Regions from separate parts of the Paenibacillus sp. J31R120 genome, predicted to be linked through region 2. Evidence: riboswitches for the same ligand, from Rfam matches in the RefSeq annotation. Region 2 holds a riboswitch; the other holds the start of a gene.
The links. A riboswitch is a leader RNA that binds a small molecule or an ion and turns the genes downstream of it on or off. The one in region 2 is predicted to bind cyclic di-AMP.
Positions count from the first base shown of each region.

Region 1: another riboswitch for cyclic di-AMP. It lies ahead of AC0YNW_RS06125 (APC family permease); the one in region 2 lies ahead of AC0YNW_RS16210 (hypothetical protein).

Region 1 covers NZ_JBWDNN010000001.1:1,327,103-1,332,990, forward strand. Annotated here, with positions in the region: gene AC0YNW_RS06120 (hypothetical protein) at 1-128, shown strand, start outside; gene AC0YNW_RS06125 (APC family permease) at 641-2,464, opposite strand; cyclic di-AMP (ydaO/yuaA leader) riboswitch at 2,597-2,753, opposite strand; gene AC0YNW_RS06130 (hypothetical protein) at 3,166-5,888, shown strand, end outside.
Region 2 covers NZ_JBWDNN010000004.1:149,077-154,964, reverse strand. Annotated here, with positions in the region: gene kdpA (potassium-transporting ATPase subunit KdpA) at 1-1,047, opposite strand, end outside; gene AC0YNW_RS16215 (signal peptide protein) at 1,090-1,197, opposite strand; gene AC0YNW_RS16210 (hypothetical protein) at 1,191-1,637, opposite strand; cyclic di-AMP (ydaO/yuaA leader) riboswitch at 1,764-1,928, opposite strand; cyclic di-AMP (ydaO/yuaA leader) riboswitch at 2,002-2,204, opposite strand; gene modB (molybdate ABC transporter permease subunit) at 2,387-3,052, opposite strand; gene modA (molybdate ABC transporter substrate-binding protein) at 3,052-3,849, opposite strand; gene AC0YNW_RS16195 (substrate-binding domain-containing protein) at 4,024-4,968, shown strand; tRNA gene AC0YNW_RS16190 (tRNA-Pro) at 5,031-5,104, shown strand.

The DNA of each region.
Region 1 (5,888 bases), on a different contig from region 2:
ACGGGCTTGCGTTAAAAAAACAAACTTTTTTAATCACGTACAATGAGGGAGCATATAATGGTGGATTCATAGATTTTAGTTTAAATAATCCATTAGATAATGTTAGATATATTGATGTCACATTATAATAGCCCGACTCACTCCTAATAGTGAATCGGGCTTTTTCTCGTCGATTAGTAGATAGGGATTCGTGCATACTCACATGATACAAAGAGAATTCAAGCTATTTATCCTTAAATTCGAAGGTCAATACAGTTTCAAATACATTAGTTCGCTCCGCTTTCTCAACTAGTACAAAATCAGATTCTTTTTTGGACGAGCTTGTCCCTTTCTTGCCGATCGTGATAATCCCGATTCAAACCGTTTTGTTTAATGTAATCGAGAAATACTCTGAATTCCGAAAAAGTAAGTTTAAAGCTTTTGAATGGATACGGTTCTCCCGTCATAAACAGACTGACTTCAATGGGTTCCATAGGTATCATCTCCATTTTCTCGCTGGACCACACTAACTTGAGTTTAGACGTAACAAGTCTATAAAAAAATGTCGAAGATAATATGCGTACAGAACTGCTAACTTATTCACCTAAAAATGCAACTAGAAAAGCTTGGAAATCCAATCAGGAATCCAAGCTTTTTTCGTTTATTTCTTCAAATGGTACGGTACGGTCGTAATGATGATGTCCTTGCGGTAGAGCAGATGCGTCCGGATCATAAAGCTGCTTTGGTTATGAAGAAGATTATGCCAGCCCTTCTTTGGAATGAACTGAGGAATGACGACCGTTACCTGGTAATTCGACTCATCCGCTTTGCGTTTCACCATGTCGATGAATTTACTGAGCGGTTGGATGATGCTTCGGTATGGGGAGTGCAGCGTGACCAGGCGAACCTCCGGCTTCCACTGGCTCCATTTCTTCTCGAACTTTGATTCTTCTTCCCGGTCGAACGGGATGTAGACGGCGATGATTTGCTCGGCGCCGAGAGACTGCGCATAATTTAACGACTGCTCCACGACATGGGTGATGCCGGATACCGGCACGATGATGACGTTGCCTTTGATCGGAACCGCCGGCTCACATGTGGCAAGACGCAGTTGATCGCCGACCGCTTCGTAATGCTTTTTGATGCGGTGGAACAAATAAACGATGAGCGGCAAAAACACAAGTACCGGCCATACCTGCGCCAATTTGGTGATGAAGAACATCATCGTAACCGTGAAGCTGATAAGAGCTCCCGTCGAGTTGATGGTCAGCTTTGTGATCCAGCCTGCCGGCTTCTCGCGTATCCACTTCACCATCATGCCCGATTGGGACAATGTGAAGGGGATGAATACCCCAACAGCATAGAGCGGGATCAGATGCTCCGTCTTTCCTTGAAAAGCGATGATGAGCAGAATCGACAGCAATCCTAGAATTATAATGCCGTTCGAATAGCCGAGCCGGTCGCCGCGAACGGTGAACATTCTTGGAATGAACTTATCTTTCGCCAGGTTGACTGCAAGCTGCGGGAATGCCGAGTATCCCGTATTGGCGGCAAGTATCAGAATAAGAGCAGTAGTCCCCTGGACGAAAAAGTACATAATATGGCGTCCGAACGTTGTTTCGGCGATTTGCGAAACGACGGTGGCTTCCTCAAGCGGCTTGATGCCATACAAGTACGCGAGCACCACAATCCCCGAAAACAACAGAGCGAGCAATATTCCCATAGCAGACAATGTTTTGGCTGCATTGTTAGGGCCAGGGCTCTTGAAGTTCGGAATTGCATTAGAAATCGCCTCGACCCCGGTCAGTGCGGAGCTTCCGGAAGCGAATGCCTTAAGCAGTAAGAATAAGCTGATCCCTGCGATTGGCGTGCCGATTGGCGTATGCAGATCCGAAGCTACGCCGCCGACCATGATGCGGTATAAGCCGGCTCCGATCAAGATCAATAGGGACAAAACAAACAAGTATACCGGATAAGCCAGAATGGACGCTGATTCTGTCACGCCTCTCAAATTCAGCAGAGTAAGCAGAAGTACGAATACGACGGCAATTGGAACCGTGTATTCATGCAACGAAGGAAAGGCGGACGTAATGGCATCGGTACCGGCTGATACGCTGACGGCTACCGTCAGAATATAATCAACAAGTAGTGACCCGCCTGCCACCAGACCGGGGTATACGCCGAGATTATTTTTCGAAACGACATAAGCCCCGCCACCATGCGGATAAGCGAATATGATTTGACGGTACGACAAAATCAGGGCAGTCAGCAAGATTAACACGCCGATCCCGATGGGGATCGAATACCAGAATGCTGCGGCGCTAACCGTAATGAGAACCAATAATATTTGCTCAGGTCCGTATGCGACGGATGAGAGAGCGTCCGAGGATAAAATCGCGAGCGCTTTTTTCTTGTTCAATTTTTGCTCGCCCAGTTCGTTTGTCTTCAAAGGCTTGCCGATTAAAAAACGTTTAAAAGCTGCCATGTCGTCATCCACTCCATTTTATGAGGATTGCAGCTCAATTCCGAGTCAACGATAAACCTTAATCTCTTCATCGAATGGCAAAAAAACCGCAGGAAAGTAGGGACCTTCCCGCGGTTTCTAAAAAACGCGATGAGTTCCTCTTTCGAGACGCTTACGAGGTTAGCTGACGGATTCAGGTCTGAAAGTAACCTTACGCCGATTGAGACAATCAAGCGATTCACCCCTGGAACGGCAAGCCATTCCGATGGTTCCCCCGTTTCTGCTGCGCAGAATTAAGCGATCAAGGATTCATGTATTTGTGAGCTTACATTGATAAATCTTACTCCTCGATGAGCAGGCTGTAAACAAACAGGGGAGGAAGCTTAACGTGATTTTGAATAACATTCGTCTGAAAATCCGTACATATCGGCTCCAATCTTGACGCCGCGCATTTTTTCATCTTCTTGCTCCTGAATTCAGTAAAAGATTAGGTTTAAGGATCGCTTCATAATTCCCCCTTTTTAAAGGACTGCCATTGGCAGCCCAAGTTCGTCATGCACGGAATTGGCAAGCTCGCAATCTTCCGAAAAATAAATTCCCAAATGTTACTATTTATTGCTATAATTTATAAGAGTACAACAAAAGGGTTTTTTCACAAGTTTTTACATCTAAATGTCGGTAGCCCTTGCGTCTCAGAAGTAAATTCCGAAAGGAGAATGTAGATGGCAAAAACATTTCATTTCCAACTGGTGGAGGGCTATAAGGGCCAAGAACTCACCACTTGGGTGGGCACGGAAAAGGTGGTAACGAAGGCGCATACCGTACATACCCTTCGCACTGCCGCTTCGGGCAACGGGGCGCTTTCGCTGCTCTCGGAAACGAGCCGTAGCCTGTTCACACACTATGCAGAAATTCCAGAAGAGCTGCTTCCGACCGAGCATTTGACCCGTATTCGGGTCACATCGCCCGATCCCAACCCCGACATTTATCTACCTGCGCTACATCACGTGTCGATCCATATTCCCGAGCGGCATCGCAGAAAGTACTATGAGCGCAAAATGGCGCGGAACGGTATATACCACCATCCTAAGCTGAGCGCACTGGGCCTAACCAAATTGGCCAATAGCTTAAGCAATAGCGAGCTCATTCAAGCCTGTGTCGATGCCGAGCTGCTGCAGTCGCCAATAGATACTGCGATCTCGATTCTGTTCTCCAATCCGGAGCTTGCTTCCAACCGGCCGCATACGGCCGCCATTGTGACCAACGATCATATTTACCCTTCCGAAATCGTTAATCCGCAGCAATATAACCGGGTTCGAAATCTGGCAATCATCCTCAGCAAACAAGGCGAAGCCAGCTCGACGGGCGGATGGGCGACTATTACCGATTCCGTTGATAAGGACGGCAACCCGCTTTATTTTGAGTTCGATTTGGCTGATCGCAAAGTAGGCGACCGCGTTTTAGAGTACAAATGGTCGGAAATGACAACAGATGCGGCGACAGCGCCGAACGGCGGAGCGATGCAGACGGCGAGCAACGATACCGCGCTGCAAAACCAGACGTGGAGCGTAAACCAGGGCAAAACGGCGAGCGAGCATCAGGACAACAGCGGCTCCAGCAATGTCACCGTTCGCAGAGCGTACGCTACCGGTGTGGATGGCTTAGAGCCTGCCGCCCCTCAGTTCAAGTGGACGGTAAAGGAGCTTACGCCGAACCACGGGCTGGACGTGAATGCAGGCTCGCTGAAGTTCCATGCGGACGGCACGTTTTCCATCGATGTGAAAAATACGTATTTGCGATCGGTAGGCGCGTTTGCGCAGTTTTTTAACGAGAAAGGCGAGCAAATCAAAAATCCGGAGGGCTGGGAAGAGAAGCTACCGGAATTTATGAGAAGCTGGTTCGAGACGGATTACAAAAAATTTATTACGCCGGTCTCGGCGGTCAACTCGGTGATGGGCATACCGATGCCCACCGATCCCAAAACGCTGTCGTTCAAATTTCCAAGCGATGCGACGAGCCTTAAGCTGCAATTCGGCGGTCTGGGCACGTCTCAGTGGGATAAGGATATAGCACTGGTCGGGTCCCTGATGACGGGCATTATGCAGTACGGCATCCCGACCATCTTCCTCGTAGCGGGAGCGGCGATTACAAGCTCCAAATGGTTTAACGAATTCGTCGACGATTGGGATAACATTATCGCCGTATTGGGCGTTGCTTTCCCAATCGTCGGCGGAGGGGTGGCGACGGCATCTGCGCTTGGTCATACGAAGTGGGCGCTGTCCACCGTAGCCAATGCAGTTGCGGGCATGCTGGTGAAGAAGGGACTGGAGAAGCTCGCACTGAAAATAACGGGCGAAATTACAGCGGCTGCGCTTGCCACTAACATTCCGTTTGTCGGCTGGGCGCTTCGGGCGGCGAACATGGCGATTAATGTTGCGAGCATGGCTGTTACGACGGGCGAAATTATGTCCTCCCCATCGACGCTGGCGGCCACCGTGGCCCGTTCCATGGATCTGGAGTTTACGTTGAAGCCGGACCCTGAGCACGGCGAAGCAGGACATCCGGAGACGGCCGTCTGGCCAGCTGTGTCCCATCACTATCAAGTGACCGTCCAGTACCAGGGCGGAACGAACTTCGTGCTGAAGGGCAAAATGCCGGAGACGACGTCCAGCACGCCGCTTAAGCTTACGTTCGCGGATATTCCGGTCGGAGGCAAGCTGCAAATTATGGCGGGCATCTACTCCGAGAACGGCTGGCTGTGCGGCAAATATCAGGGCGAATGGCTGCCCGCTTTCCCGGACGACGGCTCACCCTCGCTGCGGCTTTCTGGCAGCATTACAGAAATTCTCGTTCCGCTCACGCAGGATACCCAATACAAATATAAGGAAAAAATCGTCTACGACGCTCCGAGTCAAAAGCATATCTGGCATGCGGGCGATTTGCCGACGGCGACGGTGGCGAGTCTCGATTGCAGCAGCGGAGGCAATCGGCTGTGCAAGCCGGTCGGCATGACGCTGAACGGGCAGGCGTACCAGGTCGGCTATGTATGGAGCGCCAGCAGTCAAAATTATTTGGCGCAAAACTTGTCCGTGCTGGCCGATCCGCAGTCACGCTTCAAGCTGTCCGAGACGGCGTTTGCCGTCCAGCCGGCTATCGCTTACGACCAGTTCGGTGTCGAGCCGAAGGAAGGACAGGATCGTGAGGTCAGCCTGAACAACTTTATTGTCGATACGCGCAATAACCAGTTTCACTTGCGCCGTGTCGATCTGATGGACGGCAAGCCGGGCTTCGGCTTGAACGGTCCGAATTTGAAAAGCTGGGGCAAATTCAATTTGTCCAATCTCGACGGAGTCGTTGTGCATCCGGAAGGTGCGGTAATTGCCGTCAGTTGGCGGGACAGCAAGATGGAAATTTTGCAAATTCCCGAGGCGCCGTCGGACGACAA
Region 2 (5,888 bases):
CATCGTATTGACAGCTCCCGTCTCCGAAGCGGTCGTAACGACGGAATACAAGGAAGAAGCCTCCAGACCGAACCTCATCTCCTTGCCTTCCATGCTGCTTTGCGACGAATCCATGCCGATCGCCCCAAGGGCGGGATTGCCGGCACTCTCGGCAGCCAGCGAGGCTCCCATCATAACGAGGAACATCACACCCATTGCACAGAATAACACAAGGCCCTGCTTCCGGTTGCCAACCATCTTTCCGTAGGCAAACGGCAACGCTGTCGTCACCAGCATCATGAGCAGCATTTGCAGCAGATTGGACAGATTGGTTGGATTCTCGAGGGGATGAGCAGAGTTTGTTCCGAAGAAGCCTCCGCCGTTGTTGCCCAGCTCCTTAATCGCCAGGAACGATCCGACAGGCCCTCTTGCGATATGCTGTTCAGCTCCTTCCATCGTCGCAGCCGTCACAGAAGGCTCCAGCGTCTGAGGCACACCCTGCGATACGAACAGAAGCGATGTGACGATAGCAATCGGCAGCAGAATGCGCGTAATGGAGCGAATCATATCGACAAAGAAATTACCAAGCGGCTTGCCAGACAAGCCTCGAATGAACGCCATAGCTGCGGCAAGCGTCGTTGCCGGTGCCGTGAACATCAAGAAGACAATCGCAAGCATTTGTGCCAAATAAGACATGCCGCTTTCCCCGCTGTAATGCTGCAGGTTCGTATTCGTCATAAAGCTGATAGCCGTATTGAACGCCAACGTAGGCTCCATAGCTGCAATGTTGCCCGGATTGAGAGGGAGCAAGTGCTGCAGCCGGAAGATCATATAGACGACCAGAATCATAAAAGCGTTGGCGAACACGAGCGATAACCCATATTGCTTCCAGGTCTGGTTCGTTTTTTGGATGCCGCTAAGCGCCATAATCGGCTTCTCCAGCCAGCCGAAAGCGCGGTCGAGAGTTGTAGGCGAATAATCGAATGCACGCGCCATATATAATCCTGTTGGCTTTGCCAACGTCACAACGATTAATAGAAAAATGCCAATCGAAAGAAGCCCGGCAATCGTCACTTCCAGTCCCTCATTTCATCACACGTAATGGATAAACTACTGATCCTTCCGCCCGCTATCCGTTTCCTTCGCCGACCAAGCGGCAAGGCCCCATACGGAAGCCACCAGCACAATCAGAAATGCAACCAAAATTACATCTAGCACGATGCATCCTCCTCTCCGTTCTTCTCCAATCGATTCTCTTCAAATTCCGATACAAGCTCCTCCGGCTGCAACGATGCATGCAGCAGCTGATCTGCTCCCAAATGCCGATATAACCCCGGAATGCTGTGACTCTGGGTCACCACGATAATTCTGCCCGATACAAGCGGACGAAATAGCTTTAAGTACCTGCAAACCAGCGGCACGGAGTTGTCGAACAAATACACATCATGAATCTGTCCGCCCTTCAGTGGACAATCTCGCTCTTTCGTGTCGAGCTTGATAAAGCAGCTGATTCCGAATCCCTCATGGATTCGCCGTTGCCTGCCGCTGCTGACCAAAGCCGCTACAGGCCAGCCCTTGTATAGCAACAGCTTCACAAATTGCCGACCGTATTCATTCGGCGCATATACCAGCGTAAGCTTTGAATGGAACGAGTTCACTCTTCATTCTCCTTTATCCCTTTCAGCCAATTGGGCGCAAAAAAAGAAGCCTGCGAAGGAGGGGTCCCTCGCGGCTTCTTCTGCAGGCATAGCGAAACAAGCTTCGCTTATGCCGAAGAGCTGCAATTGGCCTCTCTCGAATCGCTTACGAGGTTAGCTGTCGGATTCGGGCGTGAGAGCCGCCCTACCGGACCTGCCAGGTCCGGATTCACCCCGGGATTTCACGCTTGGCGCAAAATCGAATGGTTCCCCCGTTTTCTGCTCTGTGCAGAAACTCAGCGTGTTGCTTGGTCATAATCCTATTTGCGCATCAAAAAACCACAGAGGCACGTGTCCCCTGTGGTCGCCAATGCGATCACAAGCCACTTCCTCTCCATCTACGCTTACGAGGTTAGCTGTCGGATTCGGACGGTGAGAGTCGCCCTACGCTTGGCCGGCGCCCAATCTGGCGCTGCAAGCGATTCACCCCTTGCCATCCGAACTTCCGGCTCTCACACCGGACTGTTCACTTGGCGAATGGTTCCCCCGTTTTCCCGCCTCTTGCGGGAAACTCAGCGATTGCTGTAAAGCTTAATCCGAATATTACTCCTGTCTTCTGAAAGTGTAAAGCAGCAGTAAATGCTGCTTTCCCCGATTTTCCATACCTTGCAATCTGATTTATCGCATTCATCGGCTCTTCTCGGAGAAAAGCTCTTCTACACTCGTGCAATCACAGCCGCACACGATTTACGCCTTGCAGGCGAGCCCTTTTATGGCCTTTTCCGAAGACCGCCCGTCGCTAGCAGCAGTGCAAACGAGATCACGACCATTCCTGCCGTCCAGGCCCAAGCCATCGGCATATTGCCGGAATCGACCGCGACATAGATCGCGGTAGGAATGGTCTGCGTCTTCCCCGGAATGTTGCCCGCAATCATCAGCGTTGCCCCGAACTCGCCCAAGCTACGCGCAAAGCCGAGAATATAGGCGGTCATTACGGCACGCATCGTCAGCGGCAGCGTCACATACCGGAATACCTTCCACTCCCCGGCGCCTGCCGAACGCGCGGCATCCTCCAGATTCTTGTCCACCGAATCGAGCGCTACCTTCATCGTCTGGTACACAAGCGGGAACGCCACCACGATCGAGGCAATTACAGCCGCCCATGGCGAGAAGAGAACCGGAGCGGAGAAAATCCATTCCGCTGCCCGGCCCAGCACCCCCTGCCTGCCCCATAGCACGAGCAGCAGAAAGCCGACCACAGTGGGTGGCAGCACTAGCGGCAGCATGAAGGCCGTCTCCAGCAAGATTTTGCCTCGGAATGACCTCCTCGACATCCACCATGCTGCGGCAATGCCCGCCACGGCCGCGACAATGCTGGAGATCAGTGCCACCTGCAATGACAGTACGACTGGCGGCCAGAACGATTGCCAGCTCATTAAGGCTGCTTCGGCAGGCTGAAGCCGTATTTCACGAACAGGTTGAGCGCTTCTTCCGTCTGCAGGTAATCGTACAATTCGCGTACTTGCTTCTCATGCTTGGTCGCCTTGATGATGCCGATCGGATACAGAATCGGCTTGTAGCTGTCCGGATCGGCCGCAAAAGCGATGTCCGTCTTCGACTCCGATGACAGTGCGTCCGTACGGTAGACAAAACCCGCATCCACGTTGCCTGTCTCTACATACTGTAGCACTTGCCGCACGTCCTTGGCCTGTACCGCCTTGTCTTGAAGCTGGTCCCACAGACCGGCATTCGTCAACGCTTCCTTCGCATACGCACCGGCAGGCACACTCTCTGGAATGCCTATTGCCAGCTTGCTCACCGAAGCAGACAACAAATCCTGTACGCTCCCGACACTGTCCCCTTTGCCCTCCGGCGTCACCAGAACAAGCTCGTTGGATAACAAGTTGATTCGATCCTTCGCATCTATAAGTCCCTTATCCACCAATGCGTCCATGTTCTTGGCCGCAGCGGACAAGAACAAGTCCGCTGGCGCACCTTGCTCAATCTGCTGCTGCAGCGAGCCGGAAGCTCCGTAATTGAACAACAGCGTAACGCCTGGATGTTCCTTCTCATAAGCCGCTTTCAGCTCGTTCAGCGCATCAGTTAAACTTGCCGCTGCCGATACCGTCAATTCCACTTTCGTCTCCTTAGAGTCTTTGCCGCAAGCAGCCATTACTAACATCATTACAACCGCCATCAGGATTACAATTGCTTTTCTCTTCATTCCGTTCATTCTCCCTCGCTCCAATAACTAGTTATATCTATTTATATTCAAATATATCTAAATAGCATTATACCTACCCCTATTCCGATCTGTAAATATCATTCCTGCCCTCCGTTCACTCGGCTCCAATATGCTACAATGGCTATATCAAAATTGGAAAACGGACCAGGAGGACAATCGAACATGTCTCAGCATCTCTCCTACACGACGGAAGAAATCGCCCAACTGCTTAAAATTTCAAAGCTAACCGTCTATGATCTGATCAAAAAGGGGGAGCTTCCCTCCTATCGGGTCGGCAAGCAAATGCGCATCGACGCTTCTGACCTTGAAGCCTACAAGCAGCGCAGCAAAGCAAAGTCAGCCGGACAAGAGGCATATACGGCTCCGACGGCTGCTCCAATCGTTGCCCATCGGACGGGCACGGCGCCTGTCCTCACCGGACAGGATATCAGCCTCGATATGCTGGCCAGCCATCTGGAGCGACGCATGCCCGGACTGCGGCCGCTGCGCTCGCATACCGGAAGCCTAGACAGCTTGATCAGCATGTACAGAGGGGAGGCGGACATCGTCAGTACGCATCTCTTGGACGGAGACAGCGGCGAATATAATATCCCTTATATCCGCCGTCTGCTCATCGGTATGCCATATATCGTCGTCAATCTGTTAAGCCGTCCTGCCGGATTGTATGTGTCAAAGGGCAACCCTCACGGCCTTACTGGATGGCGGGATCTTAGCCGCCCCGGGCTAAGGCTCGCCAATCGAGAGGTGGGGTCGGGAGCACGTGTGCTGCTGGATGAGCAACTGCGGCTGAGCGGAATCGCGCCTGGGAGCATTGCCGGCTATGACAACATCCACACCAGCCATATCTCCGTCGCCTCTAAGGTCGCATCAGGTGAAGCTGATGTCGGAGTGGGAACCGCCAGAGCGGCATCGATCGTGGAACAGGTTGATTTTATCCCGCTTACACAAGAACGATACGATCTGGTTATTCTGAAAAACGACCGCAGCAAGCCATGGCTTCACGAGTTGCTGGACGTACTACGCTCAGATGAGTTCCGGCAAGAATTGCAATCCATTTCCGGCTATGACCTGTCTCTTACCGGCCAAGTGCTGTATGAGACGCCCTAATACATCCATATCTTTACACATATTGGACTGGTTCATATAATAGAAATAGAGAAGGAACATATCGGGGTATGGCGCAGCCTGGTAGCGCGCACCCTTGGGGTGGGTGAGGTCGCTGGTTCGAATCCAGTTACTCCGATTCCGAAAGCAAACAACAAGGATTTAAGCAATTTTTGATCATCAAAATTGTTTTATGGTCAAGATAATACCGGCTCGGCAAAATAGACCATTTCCCCCATGGAAGTAACATTCATGTAGGGAGTGGTCTATTTTGTTTTTAAAGTTCTCTCGCATTTCATTTCTTAGAGATGGTGGTGACATCTTAAGCATTCAAAGCTTATTACGTCATAGTACATTAGATATGACTAAGCGCTATTTATCTGCATCTGGACATATATGACAGAAATTAATGACCGACATAACCCTCTTTTGCAGTCACATAACCTTTTCCTTAATATAATTTTTCTTGGTCACTTAAATTAGATCCAGATGATAACTGTGCCAAAACAAAAAAAATCCCACCGCTTAAAAACCGGTGGGATTTCAACTAGTTTACTCATGAGTCATTCCTACTCTTTTTTATTAACTGTACAGTCAAAATCAATGAAATAATCGCAAGAATGACCAGAACGACTCCCTGAATTACTACTGTAAAAGGTAACGAATGGTACCAGGCATCTTGTATAAATAATTTCACAATTCTAAATAGAATATAAAATATCGCCAAAAAGACCAAAGTATGAACGAGTTTGTCAGCTAGTTTCTGGATAGTATCGCCTCATTTCATAGATGTTAAATCTCCGTTAAATGCCCAACTTGTTTCGTTTCCATCCAAACCAGCACCGTATTTAAGTATTTTAAATACTAGTGAAGCCCAAGGAATTTTGGTATCTCCTTTTATTTGAATATATTGAGATTTAGTA